DNA from 4 places in the Cellvibrio sp. PSBB006 genome. Region 1 is predicted to be linked to each of the others. Evidence: predicted binding sites of a transcription regulator. Region 1 holds the regulator's gene; each other region holds the start of a gene.

Evidence for each region. Region 1 encodes sigma-54, which starts transcription at its own class of promoters, with help from an activator protein. Its sites were predicted from a motif close to TGGCACANNNNTTGCNNT; they were not measured.
Region 2: CBR65_RS05380 (flagellar brake protein) is a predicted target of sigma-54. The motif match lies at 2,753-2,770, and genes of this name have one in related genera.
Region 3: glnA (type I glutamate--ammonia ligase) is a predicted target of sigma-54. The motif match lies at 1,452-1,469, and genes of this name have one in related genera.
Region 4: CBR65_RS17750 (RtcB family protein) is a predicted target of sigma-54. The motif match lies at 3,914-3,931, and genes of this name have one in related genera.

The regions. Positions count from the first base shown of each region.
Region 1 covers NZ_CP021382.1:4,873,716-4,878,539, forward strand. Annotated here, with positions in the region: gene ptsN (PTS IIA-like nitrogen regulatory protein PtsN) at 1-200, opposite strand, end outside; gene hpf (ribosome hibernation-promoting factor, HPF/YfiA family) at 207-497, opposite strand; gene CBR65_RS20305 (RNA polymerase factor sigma-54) at 625-2,220, opposite strand; gene lptB (LPS export ABC transporter ATP-binding protein) at 2,369-3,094, opposite strand; gene lptA (lipopolysaccharide transport periplasmic protein LptA) at 3,102-3,662, opposite strand; gene lptC (LPS export ABC transporter periplasmic protein LptC) at 3,649-4,233, opposite strand; gene CBR65_RS20325 (HAD family hydrolase) at 4,245-4,778, opposite strand.
Region 2 covers NZ_CP021382.1:1,304,270-1,309,093, reverse strand. Annotated here, with positions in the region: gene CBR65_RS05385 (PAS domain-containing methyl-accepting chemotaxis protein) at 261-1,832, opposite strand; gene CBR65_RS05380 (flagellar brake protein) at 1,942-2,709, opposite strand; gene ttcA (tRNA 2-thiocytidine(32) synthetase TtcA) at 3,026-3,910, shown strand; gene ald (alanine dehydrogenase) at 4,106-4,824, shown strand, end outside.
Region 3 covers NZ_CP021382.1:2,723,494-2,728,317, reverse strand. Annotated here, with positions in the region: gene glnA (type I glutamate--ammonia ligase) at 1-1,330, opposite strand, end outside; gene CBR65_RS11395 (cation:proton antiporter) at 1,921-3,132, shown strand; gene thiI (tRNA uracil 4-sulfurtransferase ThiI) at 3,372-4,824, shown strand, end outside.
Region 4 covers NZ_CP021382.1:4,273,325-4,278,148, reverse strand. Annotated here, with positions in the region: gene CBR65_RS17775 (AI-2E family transporter) at 1-6, shown strand, start outside; gene CBR65_RS17770 (FKBP-type peptidyl-prolyl cis-trans isomerase) at 79-699, shown strand; gene rdgC (recombination-associated protein RdgC) at 792-1,709, shown strand; gene CBR65_RS17760 (hypothetical protein) at 1,873-2,190, shown strand; gene rtcR (RNA repair transcriptional activator RtcR) at 2,178-3,776, opposite strand; gene CBR65_RS17750 (RtcB family protein) at 3,976-4,824, shown strand, end outside.

The DNA.
Region 1 (4,824 bases):
TGCGGGATAGCAATGCCGTGGCCGATGCCGGTGGAGCCAAGTCGTTCCCGCGCAATTAGCCGACGAAACAAGTCGTCGGCATCAATGGCGGGAATATCCTGAGCGATGGTGTTGGCAAGAATTTCCAGCACACGCTTTTTGCTGACACCTTCGATATCGCACAGGGTGCGACCTTGGGTGAGAAGAGATTGTATTTGCATAATGTATTAACGATGGCTGCGCATTTTTTCTTTGTGTTTAATCAATTGCCGATCGAGCTTGTCGGTCAGCAGGTCAATAGCGGCATAGAGATCTTCTGATGTCGCATCGGCAAATAAATCCTTGCCGCTTACGTGCACGGTGGCTTCCGCTTTTTGCTCCAGCTTGTCTACCGAGAGAATCACGTGAGTATTGGTAATGCGGTCGTGATGGTTATTGAGTCTTTCAAGTTTATTGTTGACGTAATCCTTGAGGGCGTCGGTAACTTCCAGGTGGTGACCGCTAATAGTAATTTGCATAGTACTTCCTCTTCGTTATGACAGTTACTCAATCTTGCCTGACGGCACGATTATTGATTCTGCATAGTGGTAGAACGTGTTCTGCACATCCGGGTATTCATCAGCCTAGCAGTGGAGAAAAAGGATGTCATAGTAAACTTTTACGCTCATTAGACGGCGGGATATTGAGTGATTCCCGGTATTTGGCAATGGTGCGACGCGCTACCTGGATGCCTTGCTCAGATAACAGCTCAGTGATCTTGCTGTCGCTCAGGGGTTTCTTTGGATTTTCCGCACTCACCAGTTTCTTGATGATGGCGCGAATTGCCGTAGAGGAGCATTCGCCGCCGCTGTCTGTACTCACATGACTGGAAAAGAAATATTTAAGTTCAAAAATTCCCTGTGGGGTATGCATGTACTTTTGGGTGGTCACCCGCGAGATAGTGGATTCATGCATATCTACGATTTCGGCGATGTCGTGCAGTACCAGTGGCTTCATTGCCTCGGCGCCGTACTCCAGGAAGCCCCGCTGTTTTTCCACAATACAGCTGGCAACTTTCAACAGGGTTTCGTTGCGGCTCTGTAAACTTTTGAGGAACCAGCGGGCTTCTTGCAGATTGTCCTTGAGGAAGGTGTTATCGCTGCTCGAATCAGCCCGCTTCACCATGGAGGCGTAATCCGAATTGATTCTCAGGCGCGGGGCGATATCCGGATTTAATTCCACCATCCAGCGGCCATCACGCTTTTCCACAAACACATCCGGCACAACATACTCTGTGTCACCGGAAGCAATCATATCGCCGGGGCGAGGGTTCAGACTCTGGATCAATGCCACGGCCTGGCCTAACTCGCTCTCTTTGAGCTTGGTGCGGCGCATTAACTGGCGATAATCGCGGCTGCCTAACAAGGGTAGATACTGCTTGACGATCAGCTTGGCAGGTTCAAGAAAGGGCGTGGTCGGGGCGAATTGTTGCAATTGCACCAGCAGACATTCCGACAGGTTTTGGCTGCACACGCCGCAGGGGTCAAATTGTTGTAAACGGTGCTGTACGGCAACGACTTCATCCAGTTCCAGTTCATCCAGTTCGGTGATCAGGCCTTCGTAGATATCGGCCAGGCTCACGGATAGCATGCCACTGGGATCGACCGCATCGATGATTGCCATGGCGATGATCCGGTCCTGGTCTGACATGGGGGTCAGGTTGAGCTGCCACATCAGGTGATCGTAGAGGGAATCGGTAACGGCGCGCCGGCTGTCAAAGTCGTTGTCTTCGCCATCATAAGAGGATGAACTGCTGGTGTGGGAGGACTGATAGACATCGTCCCAACTGGTATCTACCGGTAACTCACTGGGGATGGATTCGTTCCATTCGGTATTGGGTTCGCTGTCCCCGTAATTATCGGTATCAGAAAAGCTTTCGGTCTCGTTATAGGTAGTTTCTGCGTAGCTTTCCTTGTCAGCAAAGGTGTCCTTATCGTTAAAGCCCGAATCGAGATCTGCGCCATTGGCATCTGCAGCAACTTCTTGCTGGCGGGGATAATCACTGTCTTCCCCTTCACCGCTGTCGGCAGGCGAGTGGCTGTCGTAACCCTCTTCGACCTCTAGCATCGGGTTGGAATCCAGAGCTTCCTGGATCTCCTGCTGCAAATCCAGGGTCGACAATTGCAGCAGACGAATAGCCTGTTGCAATTGGGGCGTCATGGTCAGTTGCTGGCCGAGTTTTAGCTGTAGAGACTGCTTCATCGTAAGTAGAACTAAACCCCAAAGAAATGATGTTGTTCAGGTGGAGTTTAGACAGCCTTTGTCTTGCAGGCAATAACACCTAGCAATCTTTGTGCCTGTTATACAAATTTAGTGGCTTGTCAAGTGATTTGTCGGAACGCACCTGAGGTTACAGGCGGAAGTTTTCGCCCAGATAGACTTCGCGGACCTTGTTGTTACTCAGTACCGTTTCTGCATCGCCCTCGGCGATGATATGGCCTTCGCTGACGATATAGGCTGTCTCACAAATATCCAGTGTCTCGCGCACATTGTGGTCAGTAATGAGCACGCCGATGCCGCGATCCTTGAGGTGACGCACAATTTGTTTAATGTCGTTCACTGAAATGGGGTCAACGCCGGCGAAGGGCTCATCAAGGAGAATGAACTGCGGCTCTGTCGCCAGCGCTCGGGCAATTTCTACCCGCCGCCGCTCACCACCGGAGAGCGACATACCCAAACTGTCGCGGATATGGGTGATATGGAATTCCTGCAGTAGTGAGTCGAGTTTTGCGTGGCGCTGCTTGCGGTTGAGATCCTTGCGGGTTTCAAGGATCGCCATGATGTTATCTGCCACGGTCAGCTTGCGAAAAACGGAAGCTTCCTGGGGTAGATAACCGATACCCGCCCGGGCACGGCCATGGATAGGCAGATGAGTCAGGTCTTTGCCGTCGAGTAATATTCGCCCTTCATCGGCACCGACAAGGCCGGCAATCATATAAAAACAGGTGGTTTTGCCTGCGCCGTTGGGGCCGAGCAGGCCCACAATCGTACCGCTGGTCACGGCGATTGACACGTCAATGACAACTTTACGGCTTTTATAACTCTTGGCGAGATGTTGGGCTTGCAGGGTCGGCATGGTCGACTCAATCTTGATTGATGGTTTGTGGCGGGATAACGATTTCGATGCGCTGTGGTTGCTGTGCATCCTTCTTGCCCGCTGCCTTCATGATCTCTTTGCGGATGTCGTAATCAATGCGGTTACCACTAATCGATGCGCCATTTTCCTGTTCCAGAAATGCATTCTCCAGAAGTAACAACTGTTCATTGGTTAAGGTATAGCGAATGCTGTTGGCCTGCGCTGTAATAGTTGCCTGGTTCTCTGCCGGTTTTTGCTGGTAGCGTGCAGGCTTACCGCGGGCTTCCATCTTCTCAACTTCGTCGTTGCTGTTGGTATGGATGGTGATCTGATCGGCACTGATTTCCAGGGTGCCTTGCTTTAATCTCACGTCACCGCTGTAGGTAGCGGTGCGCTTTTTGCGATCCAGTTGCGCGCTATTGGCGGAAATATGGATGGGTTGTTCTTTGTCGCTGGGGAGGGCATGAACGGGTGTCGTCAGCCACAGGGCGCACAGTAACAGGAGTAAAAATGATACAAGCGGTTTGCACGCCATCATAGAAAATCTGACATTGTTATTGAGGTTCATATGTCCCTCGGACCCTGGAAAGTAACTCGATGCGGTCCTCACCCAAGTAAGCTTTCATGCCCAGCGTGTCGAGGTGGCCTTGTTGGGCGCGCATCTTAACAGCTTTATCAGTTTCGGCGTATTGCTGGCTGGCTTTGATGCGCAATTCGCTGGTCAGCAACTCTAGCAAACCTTCATTGGCCGATTGCTGGTAGACGCGCACATCGTTAAACAGGGTGACCAACTGGCCGTTCTGATCAATCTTTCCTTCGTTGGCGGTGAGATGCCAGGGCGCAATATCAGCGTTTTCACTAAATAACATCCGTGGTTGGCTCAGCATGGTGTAATCCTTCGGGCCGGGCCGGGCCGGGTTGATCTGAAAGTGTTCAGCCGTGTCAGTTGTCAGGATATTGCGCAAGTTGCCGTCGGCATCGTATTCGCGCAGTTTGATATCGGTCATATAGGCTTGCGGAAAGTTGGCGCTTCTGACGACATCCTCGCCCAATAATTCGGTGGGCGATTTATCCCAGAAAGCTACCAGGCCAATCACTAGCAATGAAACAACAATCCAGGGCAACGGAATGCGTGACATGAGTTGATCCGTCAGTGATGGGTTGGTAGATAATGGGCGAGCGCAGAGTCAAAAGTACCCTGCGCTTGCATAATCAAATCGCACGCCTCGCGCACGGCGCCCTGGCCACCGTGAAACCGGCTTTGCCAATGGGCGCGATCGGCCACGCTCAGATGGGCATTGGGGACGGTCAGTGCCAGACCGACACGACTCATGACGCTGAGGTCCGGCCAGTCATCCCCCATAAAAGCGATCTCTTCCAGAGAAATGCTGTTGTCCAGATTTTCCTGTAATGCAGCCCATTTATCTTCACGTCCCTGGATTAACAATTCAATGCCGAGGTCCTTCGCCCGTTTGGCAACCAGCGTGCTGGTGCGTCCGGTAATAATGCCCACTTTTACGCCGCTCCCCTGTAAGAGTTTTATGCCGTGGCCATCCAGAGTACAAAAGGTTTTCAGTTCATCTCCGGAGTTGCTGAAGTAGAGTTTGCCGTCGGTGAGTACACCATCGACATCGAGTAGAAGTAATTTGATACGGCGAGCGCGTTCCAGTAAATCGGGGGTCATTCAAATATTGCTCTCGGGTGAGTGTGTAAATGTGGCTGAGCCTGGG
Region 2 (4,824 bases), 1.7 Mb from region 1:
GAGGTCTTATCAGATTCCGTTAAATAAAGTCGTCAGTTCAGGTGCGCAAGCTTACCCCAGTTGATCGGTGCGGGTGATCGATGTTAATCGGAATAGGGCAATGCAACCGCAGGATTGCGCTTCGACCACGATGCATGCGGCTAATTCATACCGGTCGATGTGACTTTTGTTGTGACGTTGCAGAATTATGATTCACCTCGCGTCGAGCGCGGTAGTGTCATAACTTGGGGCGGGGGCGTCAAGGTGAATCCATCACACTGTTACCTGAAGCGCACCACCAGATCCAACTGCCGTTTGGATAGTTGTGCCATTTCGCGGGTCAGGGCGTCGGAAGCTTCGATCTCCGTTTGCGAGTGGTCGGAGATCTTGGCAATGGCAGAGGTATTGCGTTCGATCTCCACAGCCATGGAAGATTGCTCTTCTGCAGCGGCGGCAATTTGATGGGACATCTGGTCGATACTGCTCACGGAATGCGAGATAGACGCCAGGGCATTCCTGACATTCTCCATTTCACTCACACTGCGCTCTACCAGGTTCTGGCAGTTATCCATTCGCTGGCCAGCATCGTCCGTAGCTTTGCTCAGGTTGCTGATGATGTCCTGAATGTGCGCAGTGGATTCCTGGGTGCGTTGGGCGAGGGTACGCACTTCATCGGCCACCACGGCAAAACCGCGCCCTTGTTCGCCGGCACGAGCCGCTTCAATGGCGGCGTTCAGGGCGAGGAGATTGGTTTGTTCAGCGATACTGCGAATAACATCGACCACGCTGGCAATCTTGCTGCTATCGGCGGATAGGCGATCCAGTACCATCCCCAGATCCCCGACGGTGCCGGACAAATCAGCAATCGCCGTATTCGCCCCCTCAATGACCTTGTTGCCCTTATCGACTTCGCTGATCGCCGCATTGGTTGCGGAATAGGTTTGCGTGGCGCCATTGGCGACTTCCTGCACAGCCAGTGACATCTGCTGCATGGCGTGGGCGACGCTGCTGGTTTCCTGTTGTTGTTCGTTCATACCTGCGTGGGTTTTACGGGATTGGGCGTGGGCGGCATCAGACTTCTGATGCAATTCCCGCGATGACTCCGCAAACCGCCCCAGCGCTGTTCGCAGGCGAGCCTTCAAGGCTAGTTGTGCAAACAGGATTTCACCCATGGCGTCGCTGCGCCCGGTATAGATATAAGCGGCAACCGGGTCGTGGATAACCATCCGTGCGTCGGCCAATGCGTGTTGGAGACTGCCCCGTTGAAATTGATAAACGAGCGTACTGATCAATCCGCTGATGATAATCAGCCCCGGAAAAACGCTACTGCTAAACAAGCCAGACAGGAAACTGCCGATACACAAAAGCAGCAGACTGGAGATGAACGTCAGGATGGCATTGCTAAAACGACTCCAGAGATGAGCGAGGGGAGAATAGATGGACTTGCCCGCTTGCAGCCGCTCATAAACCTGCGCGGCGCGCGTAATGCACGCGGCATCCGGTTTGACCCGCACAGATTCGTAACCCTGAATCTGGCCCCGGTCACGCAGGGGAGTCACGTAAGCGTCCACCCAATAGTGATCACCGTTCTTGCAGCGGTTGATGATGATGCCCATCCACGGCTTGCCAGCCTTCAGCGCCGTCCACAACATGCCAAAGGCTTCGCGCGGCATCTGGGGGTGGCGCAGGATATTGTGCGGCTGGTTGATCAGCTCATCGTGGCTATAGCCGGAAATGCGTCGGAAAGTCTCGTTGCAGAAAAGGATATTGCCGTGGATATCCGAGGAAGAAACAATTTCGTCAGTGGCGGAGACAAACACTTCTCTGCCGGTGACCGGGCCGTTATTGCGCATCACACATCCTTACATCGTCAAACAGGTACAAAGTTCAATAGATTATCGACTTAATTGGCGAAGAGTTTAGATCAGAATCAAGAACTTGGCAGATTATGAACACGCGCCGTCAGGCTGCGCGTGAATCAGCGATGCAACCCGGTGTCAGACGATCAACAAACGCTTGCAGTTGCTGTTGGCGGCGCGGCTGGAGATCCACAAATTCCAGGCTGATACGCGTTGCCCGATAGGGTTCGCGACACAACCGGAAAGCGCGCACCCTCGCGCGGCAGTAAATATGCAATTCCTTACTCAAATGCACTTCGCACAAGGGCACGGCCGTATCGCGATGCAATTGATTAAGCAGGTTGCCCGGCACCAATACGCACAATCCCGCGCCGGATAAATCTTTTACCGTACCGTAGCAGGCATCCTGTCCCATCAGGCGGATTTTGGCGGTGATGGGGGTGTGATTGCTCAAATCACAACGCGGACTCATCCGGCGCGGCTGGTATCGGACATTCTCAGGCAATACCACGGCGATACCACTGGCCCCGAAGCGGGAACCCCAGGCAATAATAGGTGTGGTGAACGCCAGGACTTCACCATTGCGGTGATGACGCACCGTGATTTCATCGCCGGTTTCCAGAAAGTTTTGTTCGGGGAAAAGGTCATCCATCCACAGCAGGTTCCGCTCAACGTCGATGGCGATAATCATGCTTTGGTAACTGCGGTGTTGGCCGGCGGGAACAACCTCCAGAATCTGGCGACTGGCCTGGAGTTGTTGCAATGTGGCACAACCCTCGTGCGCAGCTGCCAGAGGGGCAGCATGCTGGGCTTCACTGCCCGTCAGTGTTTTGGTGGTAAGTTTTTGCAGGACCGCGCGCAACAGAGTCATCGACAATTTCTCCAGACATCAGAATCGTTTTACTGACATCACTGGAGCAAAGCCTGTGCCAGCGGCAGTTGTTGCCGTTTTCTGTGCAATTGCGGCGCCTCGGCTGGCCATGAAGGCGGATTGATTCATGTTATAGCACCCGAAGCGGCAATGTTTTGCCTGGCCGGCGGCAAAGCGGCAAGCCATGTCGTTCAGCCATGACTGGCAAAAGATGCTCGGCGAGAGTCATTCCCTCTCATGGGTAAAATCCGTACAATGCGCGCCTTGGCTCCGCCCTTACGTCGTCCAATCCACGGCCAGCCCGCAGAAGATTCCTATGAAAGAATTACACGTCCGCAAAGAACGCCTCGAATTTAACAAACTGCAAAAGCGCTTGCGGCGGCAGGTCGGCAGCGCGATCACTGATTACAACATGATTGAAGATGGCGATAAGGTGATGGTGTGCCTGTCCGGCGGCAAGGATTCCTACACTATGCTGGATATCCTGATGAGCCTGCAAAAAACCGCTCCTATCACCTTCGATATCGTGGCGGTCAACATGGACCAGAAACAGCCGGGTTTCCCCGAGCATGTGTTGCCGCAATACCTGACCGAATTGGGCGTGCCGTTTCATATCATCGAAAAAGATACCTACAGTATCGTCAAGGAAGTGGTGCCGGAAGGTAAAACCACCTGCGGACTTTGCTCGCGTTTGCGTCGCGGGACGCTGTACGGTTTTGCCAACGATATCGGCGCGACCAAGATTGCCCTGGGCCATCATCGTGACGACATTATTGAAACCTTATTCCTGAACATGTTTTACGGCGGCAAACTCAAAGCCATGCCACCGAAATTATTGGCTGATGACAAACGCAATATTCTGATTCGTCCCTTGGCCTATTGTCGCGAAGAGGATATTGCGGAATTTGCTGAAGCCAAAGGTTTCCCGATTATTCCTTGCAACCTCTGTGGTTCGCAGGAGAACCTGCAACGTCAGGTGATCAAGCAAATGTTGAATGACTGGGAGAAGCAGAATCCTGGTCGCACAGAAACGATCTTCTCGGCCATCAAAAATGTGGTTCCTTCGCAACTGGCGGATGACAGCTTGTTTAATTTCCGTGATTTACAGATCCAGCCGGGCGGGGAGCTTGGCGATGGTGGTGACGAATTGAATTTCGATCGTTCGCCAGTGGTGCAGTACATTGATGCGGTTCAGGTTTGATTTTCGTTAATAATTTTTGTGCGAATGTCTTAAATCAGATGCGTTAGTGCATTTGGCTGGTTCCCTTGAATGCTTTGTGTGTCGGATTACGCTGTGCTAATCCGACCTACGGGTTTTGCAACGTCTTCTCTTTTTTTGCCTCCAATAGCTTGCCTATACTGATTGATAATGATCGACCTGAGATGGGAGTAAGTTATGCGCGTGGGGGTGCCCAAAGAAGTTAAAGCCGGGGAACATCGTGTTGGTTTAACACCGGCGGCGGTACAGGAACTAACGACGCGCGGCCATGAAGTATTTGTCCAGCAACATTGCGGTCATGTGATCGGCTTTGTTGATGAACATTATCAGCGAGCCGGTGCCCGTGTACTGGCCACAACCGCAGAGGTTTACCAGGCGGCGGAGCTGGTTGTTAAGGTCAAAGAACCGCAAGTAACGGAATATGATTATTTGCGCGCGGATCACCTGTTATTTACCTATTTGCACTTAGCTGCCGACGAAAAACTTGCGCGTGCCTTGCAAGCCTCCCACGCCACATGTATTGCCTACGAAACCGTAACCGATGCCCAGGGGCGCTTGCCACTGTTGGCACCTATGTCCGAAGTGGCGGGGCGGATCGCCGTGCAAGCCGGGGCTCACCATCTGGAAATAGCCCAGGGTGGTCGGGGTGTGTTGCTGGGCGGCGTGCCCGGTGTTGCACCGGCCAATGTGGTTATCCTCGGTGGCGGCGTGGTGGGTACCCAGGCTGCCCGGGTAGCGTTGGGGATGGGCGCCAGGGTGACGGTATTGGATAAATCCCTGCCGCGTTTGCGCGAACTGGATGCAATATTTGCGGGACGCGTGCAATTCGAGTTTATGACACTGGCGCGTCTGGAAGACCTGGCAATGGAAGCAGACCTCATTGTTGGTGCAGTATT
Region 3 (4,824 bases), 2.2 Mb from region 1:
TCAGCGCGATGTAAGAATCGATGAAGTCTTTGGTGAACACGCCGCCAGCAGTCAGGTAGTCGTGGTCAGCTTCCAGAGACAGCAGTGCTTCTTCCAGGCTGGCACAAACGGTCGGGATTTCCGCTTCTTCTTCTGGCTCCAGGTCGTACAAATCTTTAGTCGCTGGGTCGCCAGGGTGAATCTTGTTCTGAACGCCGTCGATACCCGCCATCAACAGAGCAGCGAACGCCAGGTATGGGTTAGCTGTCGGGTCAGGGAAACGGGTTTCGATACGCTTGGCTTTGGCGCCAGATACGAACGGAACACGGATAGAAGCAGAACGGTTACGGGCAGAGTAAGCCAGCATTACCGGCGCTTCGAAGCCTGGAACCAGACGCTTGTAGGAGTTGGTAGACGCGTTACAGAAAGCATTCAGTGATTTAGCGTGCTTGATGATACCGCCGATGTAGTACAGGGCAGTTTCGCTCAGGCCAGCATAAGCATCACCGGCAAACTGGTTAACGCCAGCTTTAGAGAAAGACTGGTGAACGTGCATACCTGAACCGTTGTCGCCAATCAGCGGCTTCGGCATAAAAGTAGCGGTTTTACCGTACTGGTGAGCAACGTTGTGTACGCAGTACTTCAGGATCTGTACTTCGTCCGCTTTTTTCACCAGGGTGTTGGCGCCAACACCGATTTCACACTGACCGGCGTTAGCCACTTCGTGGTGGTGAACTTCGATTTCCAGGCCCATAGCTTCCATGGCATTACACATGGCGGCACGGATGTCGTGCAGAGAGTCGATCGGCGCAACCGGGAAGTAACCACCTTTTACGCGTGGTGCGTGGCCGGTTTTACCTTCGGTGTCAGCACCTGAGTCCCAGGCGGCTTCTTCAGATTTGATCTTGTAGAACGCGCCGCCCATGGTGCTGGCGTAGTGAACGCTGTCGAAGATGAAGAATTCAGGCTCCGGACCAAACAGGGCTTTGTCGCCCAGGCCGGTGGACTTCAGGTACTCTTCAGCGCGACGGCCGATAGAGCGTGGGTCGCGGTCGTAGCCTTGCATGGTGGCAGGTTCAACGATGTCGCAACGCACGATGATGGTTGCTTCGTCGTAGAAAGGGTCCAGCATAGCGGTAGAATCGTCCGGCATCAGGATCATGTCGGATTCGTTGATGCCTTTCCAGCCGGCGATAGATGAACCATCGAACATTTTGCCTTCTTCAAAGAAGGTGTCGTTTACGACGTTGGCGGGGTAGGTAACGTGTTGCTCTTTACCTTTGGTATCGGTAAAGCGCAGGTCGATCCAGCGCGCTTCGTGTTCTTTGATCAAGTCCAGAGTCTTAGACATTGAATGCCTCCAAGTAAATGAGTAGCCACCATAGCTACAAGTCAGTAATCATTTTTATCCCGCGCTCTTTCCACCTCGCCACCCCGGTAGCGAGCAGAGCGAGAACCAGGGTGTCCGAAAAGGGGCAAAATATATGCCATCTCGGAGAAATAGCAACGGGCTTGTAAAAATCAGGCTTTGCGGAAGATTGGGACCCAAGCTTTTTTATCAAAAGCACCAAAATATTGCACACGATTTTTGCTTTGCACTTTTTTGGTGCCAAATTGAGCGGCGGGGTAGATGGTATCCACCATCCCTTGCTTTAAAATCTCTCAACTTCTTTTTAGCGCGCCAACAGTAGGCTTTCCGGTGATTCATCGTCAAGCTCCCAGCACAAATAAATCCCTACTTTGGCACTTGGGGGCACTTGGGGTTGCGTTCCGGCGTCTGTGAGCACGTCCAGGCTATCGCGGGGATAGCTTTAAACAATTGACCGCCACCCGCCCGGCTTTGTAGAAAGGCGGCGCCATGCACGGTGGAGATTCGCTGCACGGTTTATCGGTTGTGATGTTCTGTCACTTTATTCCCCTAAAAAATAGCCTGGATTAGCCATGCCTCATGCCATGAACACCACGGAAATCTTCCTGATTGCCATGACGATTATCTTCACCGTGCCTTATTTCATCTGGCGCGTTGGAAAAACAGATTACTGGGCACCGCTGGTGGTGGTGCAGATTATCACCGGCATTTTGCTGGGGCCGGGCATTCTCGGTGCCTTCTTCCCTGACTACTACGCCTTTGTCTTTAACCCCTCGGTGGTCACCGCGCTTAACGGTATTGCCTGGTGGGCAGTGATGTTGTTTGTGTTTATCGCTGGTGTTGAATTGGATCTGAGCAAGGCCTGGCAATATAAACGCGAAAGCGGCATCACCGCCGGGTTGGCCCTGGGGATGCCCCTGGCCTTCGGCTGCGTGGCCGGCCTGGGCATGTTGATGTTTGAAGGCTGGTTGGGGCCGCAGGGTATGCCCTGGCAGTTTGTATTGGGTGTGGGGATGTCCTGTGCAGTGACTGCCTTGCCAATCCTGATTTTGTTGATGGAGAAGCTGAATATCCTGCGTCAGCCCATCGGTCAGCGCATCCTGCGCTACGCCAGCCTTGATGACATTGCGATCTGGGGCGTGCTGGCGCTGATCCTTCTGGATTGGGATCGCGTGGGGCGCCAGGGTATGTTCCTGGTTGGGTTTGCGGCGGCCAGTTATCTGTATCGCAAGTTGATGGTGGCGATTCCTGAGCGGGATCGCTGGTACGTGAGCCTGGTGTGGCTGGCAATTGGAGGTTTTGCCGGCGACTGGTCGGGATTGCATTTTATGGTCGGCGCGTTTCTGGCCGGCGCGGTGACGGACAGCCATTGGTTCAATCAGGAGGAGATGGACAAGCTGCGTCATCACGTGTTGCTGGTGATCATGCCGGTGTTTTTCCTCAGCACGGGGTTGCGGACCAACTGGGATGTGGGGGGCACCATGGTGTTTATTGCGGCGGCGGTGTTATTGGTGGCGTCGGTGAGCGGTAAGCTGGCGGGTGTGCATCTGGCGGGCAGGATTTTGAAATGGGAGAAGGGGGAGGCGTCGATCATTGGTTGGTTGTTGCAGACCAAGGCGTTGATCATGATTATTTTTGCGAATGTGTTGTTGGATAAACAGATTATTACGAGTGAGACGTTTACGGCGCTGTTGTTGATGGCGGTGGCGAGTACTATGTTGACGGTGCCGGTAGTGGCGCCGAAGCTGGAGAAGTTGCGGGACGTTATTTTTAGATCGAAATAAAGTCTTCTATTGGGCAAGAAGTACTCCATAAACGTTTGTTGTAAAGCACGGCATATCGAAAACGCGGTGAATACGTCCCTGTAGCTCCCTCACGTCATCCCTGACGCGAGGGTTTCGATATGCCGTGCTTTACAACAAACTCACTTCAGTGCGAATTTATGTCATTGATGCCTCAATCCCGGTCCAAGCGAACATAAGGTATAATCGCCGCCTTTTTCACCAGTCAGGCGCGGTTGTTCATGCATTTTATCGTCAAGGTTTTCCCCGAGATCATCATCAAAAGTCCGCCGGTGCGTAAGCGCTTTATCAAGCAGCTGCGCGATAACCTGCGGCGTTTGTTGGCGGATCTGGGGGTGGATATTGATGTGCAGCGCGATTGGGAGAAGATTGAGGTTGTAGCGCCCGGTGCGGATGCGAGGGTAACGGCGCAGGTGGCCGAGGTGTTGGCGCATACGCCGGGCATCGCGAATTTTTCGTTGATTCAGGCTTACCCGCTCGGTGACCTGGAGGATATCTTTCAAAAAACCCTGGCCCATTGGCGCGATGCGTTGGCTGGTAAAACGTTTTGTGTGCGCGTAAAGCGCCATGGTAAACATGACTTCGGTTCGGTCGATGTGGAGAAGTTTGTGGGTGGTGGGTTGTTGCATAACTCCCAGGCCAAAGGTGTGGATCTGCATAAACCGGACATTATCGTGCCGCTGGAAATCAAATGGGAGCGCCTGTTTGTTATCGCGAGCAAAACGCAAGGTCTGGGCGGTTTTCCGCTCGGTGCGCAGGACCCGGTTCTGTCACTGATTTCCGGCGGTTTTGATTCCACGGTGTCGACGTATTTGTGTATCAAGCGCGGTTTGCGCGCGCATTATTGTTTCTTCAATCTCGGCGGTCGTGCCCATGAGATTGGTGTAAAAGAAGTGGCTTATTATTTGTGGAATAAATACGGCGCTTCGCATCGCGTAAAATTCGTCACTGTGCCCTTTGAAGATGTGGTGCGTGAAATTCTCGAAAAAGTTGATAATTCCTATATGGGCGTGGTGCTCAAGCGCATGATGTTGCGCGCGGCGGAAAAAGTGGCGGACTCGCTGGAGATTCCCGCGTTGGTAACTGGCGAAAGTGTGGCGCAGGTGTCGAGCCAGACGCTGGTGAATTTAAATGTGATTGATCGCGCGACGGACATGATTGTGTTGCGCCCACTGGCCACCATGGATAAGGGCGAGATCATCGATATCTCGCGCAAGATCGGCACGGAAACCTTCGCCGCCAGCATGCCGGAATATTGTGGTGTTATTTCCGTAAACCCCACCACGCGCGCGAAATTGGCTCGCGCCGAGGCGGAAGAAGAAAACTTTGATATGGCGGTGTTGCAACGCGCTATTGACGAACGCATCGCGCAGAATATCGATGAAATTGTGGACGACCTGAATGCAGATCTGACCGTTCCGATTGTGGCGGATATCGTCGGTGCCGACCAGGTAGTGATCGATATTCGCCATCCCGATGAAGAAGAAGCGAACCCGCTGAAACTGATCGACGTCACCATCGAAAAGATTCCTTTTTATTCGCTTAACAAACAATTCCCGCAATTGGATGCCAGCAAACAATATTTGCTTTATTGCCAGAAAGGCGTCATGAGCCAACTGCATGCCGCCAACCTGAAAGATGCCGGACACACGAATGTTGGCGTCTATCGTCCGG
Region 4 (4,824 bases), 600 kb from region 1:
CCATGAGCGACGGCAAAGCGCGGCGGGATTTCATGATAGACTGCCGGCCCTTTTTTATCCTCACGTGAGAAATGACTTATGTCAGAGCAATACACCACCGTTGAACAACGTGTTAGCTACGGTGTTGGTCGTCAAATGGGTGACCAGCTAGCCGCCAATCCCTTTGAAGGTGTCGACGCGGCTGCCGTTGCAGCGGGCGTAATCGATGCCCTGCAAGGCAAAGCCAGCGCGGTAGCCCACGCCGACCTTGAGGCCGCCTTCAAGGAAATCAGTCAGCGCATGCAAGCCAGGCAGGCTGAACAAGGTAAAGCCAAGGCCTCTGAAGGTGAAACGTTCCTCGCTGAAAACGCTAAAAAGCCGGGCGTGACGGTTACCGCTTCTGGCTTGCAATATGAAGTTGTCACACAAGGCAACGGCGAAAAACCATCCGCCACCTCCCGTGTAAAAACCCATTACCATGGCACCTTGATTGACGGTACCGTATTCGACTCCTCTTACAACCGTGGTCAACCGATCGACTTCGCCGTTAACGGTGTCATCGCCGGCTGGACCGAAGCCCTGCAATTGATGCCCGTCGGATCAAAGTGGCGTTTATACATCCCTTACCAACTGGCTTACGGCGAGCGTGGTGCAGGCTCCAGCATCGCACCGTATTCCGCGTTGATCTTTGATGTGGAGTTATTGGAAATCCTTGGTTAATACCATGTCCTGACACACTGCGCGCGCCTCATCGCAGATGAGGGTGCGTGCAGTAGTATTTTCTGCGTTTAGCGTTATTTCCCGGATTGATTATGTGGTTTAAAAATCTGCGTCTCTATCGCCTCACTGAACAATGGACACTCTCGCCCGAAGAACTGAACGAACGTCTGGGTGAACACAGTTTTAACCCCTGCGGCAATCTCGACATGATGCGTTATGGCTGGGTACCGCCATTAGGCAGGCACGGGAGCGAATTTGTTCATGCTGCCAACGGTTACATCATGATCTGCGCAAAAAAGCAGGAAAAAATTCTGCCTGCCGCTGTCGTGAATGAACAGGTAGAAGAAAAAGCAATTGCCATCAGCGAAGCTGAATCACGCAATGTCGGGCGCAAGGAACGACAAACATTAAAAGATGAAATTATCTTTTCACTGCTGCCCAAAGCCTTTACCAAATCCTCGCTGGATTTTGCTTACATTGCGGTACAGGAAGGGCTTATCGTTGTAAATGCCTCTTCCGCCAAACGCGCCGAAGATTTATTGAGTGCATTGCGTGAAGCATTGGGTAGTTTGCGGGCAATCCCCATTACGCCAAAAAACATTCCGACTCAAGTGATGACCCATTGGCTGCGCGACGCACAGCTGCCACCGGAGTTTGAGCTACGAGAAGAATGTGAACTACAAGCCGGTAAAGATGGCCGTGTTATCCGCTGTAAAAATCAGGATTTGTATGCCGATGAAATACGCAGCCATTTGAATAGCGGCATGTTTGTGAACAAAGTAGCCATCACCTGGAAAGAAGCCATTCACTGTGTTATCGACGACCAACTGGCTATCAAACGCCTGAAGTTCGAAGACAAGATTCAGGAACAAGCCAACGACCGCAACCCGGAAAGCAAAGCCGAGCAATTTGACGCTGACTTTGCCATCATGACGCTGGAATTAAAGACGTTTATCAAAGCTCTCCTAAAAGCCTTCGGTGGCGAAGATGATTCATATCAGGATGAATAACCAGCAAGGTCGCGCGTAAAAGCGCGACCTGGTTTCGCGGAAGCCGTTCTAAAACCCGCACGGATTCATCAAGCTGCAATAAACCTGCCCCATACTCCCGCCCACGAACAAGACCACCCTGCTTTATCCAAATCGCAACATTTGTTGCGTCACAGCTTTCAGTATGAAAAATGATGTAATGTCTATATCAGATTCGGAAAACCAATCTACCCCTGACGCCATATCGCACAATCAAATGAGCAGACGGGCGAATATTACTCTGCGACAAGCTCGCATGCTGATTGAAGAGCTGGAGGAAGCCATAAAAACCAGCAATACCTTAGTGCATGCATTACTTGATGGGAGCGCAAATGACAAAAAAATTGGTAAGTTCATTCTAAAAACAGCCAAACAAACCGATGCTTTGCTTGACCATCAAACCTGTAAAGAACTGTATGCGTTATTGGAAAGCAGCACCGATGAAAATGATCAATCAGATTGAGTAACTTGCTGAAAAGTCAGATCAAACTTCTGTAGATATTGTTTCAGCCGGTGAGAGTCATTAATACTGGTCTTCTTATTGCGACTCACATTAAATAACTTACGACCAGCATCCGCCATAGAACGGCTTTGCTGACAGATACGAATAACTTCTGATAAATGTAAGCGATCAAACATATCCAATTCTTCCAGCGCTGCTGATGACAAAAGCAATTCCAAGTGTTCACTCTTTTCTTCATCAAACCCACCAAAGCCCTTCCATGCCTGACGCAGGCGCTGGATTTCAGCTGATACAACATCCTCGGTGATCCTCCCACCTACAGCCAGAGTAGCCATGCGCGTGATGCTAGAGTTGAGATCACGAAAATTAGCTCGCCATAGCGCATCCACCGAATAGGCAAATGTCAGGTACATGGTTCTTGCGCCCTTATTAAAATTCACCATGTATCCTGCCTTGCGGGTAAAGTTTTGCAGCTCATGTTCGATGTTGGGCTCAAGATCTTCGATCCGCTCCCGCAGGGAGGGCAGCTCGTAAGTCCATAAATTAATGCGGGCCAGCAAGTCTTCACGGAATAATCCTTGTCGCACCAACTCAAACAAATTGCGATGCGTACCGGCAATTAGTTGGAAATTACTACTGACAAGCTGGTCCCCACCGAATGGCATAAATGTTTTATCTTCGATCGCGCGTAACAACATCGCCTGCTCATCCAACCCAAGCTCACCAATCTCATCCAGAAATAACAACCCTTGATGCGCCTCGCGCAGCAGACCGGTCCGTGCGGATTGCGCTCCCGTAAAAGCACCTTTAACGTGTCCGAATAACGCTGACATCGCGTTATCACCGCGCAAGGTCGCACAATTCACTTCAACCAGGTTACCTGTCAATTGCCCACGCTGACGCTTCAACTCGTAGATACGTTTTGCCAATTGCGATTTGCCAACACCGGTTGCACCGATCAACAAAATAGGTGCAGAAGATTTGATTGATATGCGCTCCAATTGCAAGATCAATTCATTAAACGCACGACTGCGCGTATGGATACCGCTTTTTAAATAAGTAACGGCATCCTCGGTTTCCTTGGCAAAACGGGAGGCAATCTGATCGTAGCGCGACAAGTCCAGATCGATAATATGGTAGGTGCCCTTGGTGCCCGCCTCACGACCAGGCGATGCTTGTAGTAACTTGCCGGGGAGGTAGTGCGCTTCGGTTAATAAGTACAAACAGATCTGCGCAACATGAGTACCCGTCGTGATATGAACGTAATAATTATTTTGTTCCACATCAAAATGCTGACTACGCGCGAAGTCATGTAACTGGCTGTAGACTTGCTCAAAATCCCACGGGTCGGAGCAGCTCCAGGGATACAACGTAACCTTGGTGTTGGGCGAGATGTCAGCCATATCACGGATCGTTAAATTTGCCAGAACCTCGTCTTCCGTCAAGTAGATAAGGATGTATTCATCGATTGGCAACTCGGAGTGCATAAGCACCGCAATACTGGGCCGCCAGCGATCCCAGCGACCTCTTCCCAGCCCGCCATGGTCCAGACGCGAGCCCAGAATTCCCACCACCACATTATTCATTTCGATACTCTCTTATCAAATTCGATAATTTTTTAAACCCAGCACATCCTAGGGCGACCGCCACAATACCGCAAGAATTTTTATTTATTATTTAAAATCAATAGCTTGGAATTTGTTAGCGGCCCGGTGAGCCAAGTTGGCAACTCCCTTGCTATATACCTCCCACAAAACAACGATCAAGTGCTACAGGGAAAATACGATGGATACCTCTTACGACGTTTTACATACTCCAGGCCAGGCACCGATTAAATCCTGGACCCGCAGCGTGCCCTTCGATGAAAACGCCAAAGCGCAACTGAGCAACATGGCCCAGATGCCGTTCATCCATAAATGGATTGCCGTGATGCCCGATGTGCATGTGGGCAAAGGGGCAACAATCGGTAGCGTCATTCCGACTATTGGCGCGGTGATTCCTGCCGCCGTGGGGGTAGACCTGGGCTGCGGGATGATGGCCGCCAAGACCACCCTGACGGCCACCCAATTGCCCGATTCGCTCGCTGCGTTGCGCAGCCTGATTGAAAAGCGTGTACCCCACGGTCGCGCCAAACAATTGCGCAGCACGCGTGACCCTGGCAGCTGGGCAAATGTCCCCGACGACGTGGCCAACGCCTGGCAACCGCTGCACGAAGGATTCAACCAGCTATGCGAGAAGCATCCGTTTTTGAAGAACACCAACAACATTCATCATTTGGGAACGCTAGGAACGGGCAACCACTTTATTGAAATTTGCCTCGACGAAGCGGATGCCGTGTGGGTGATGCTGCATAGCGGATCACGTGGCGTGGGCAACCGGATTGGTACCCATTTTATTGAACAGGCAAAAAAAGATATGGAGCGTTGGTTCATTCAATTGCCAGATAAGGATTTGGCCTATTTGCCGGAAGGTAGCGATCACTTTCATCATTATGTCAGCGCCGTTGCATGGGCTCAGGATTTTGCGCGCATCAATCGCGAAGTGATGATGGCACGTACGCTACAAGCCATGCGCGAAGTTATTGATATTCCGTTTGAATCGCACGTGGAAGCAGTGAACTGCCACCACAACTAC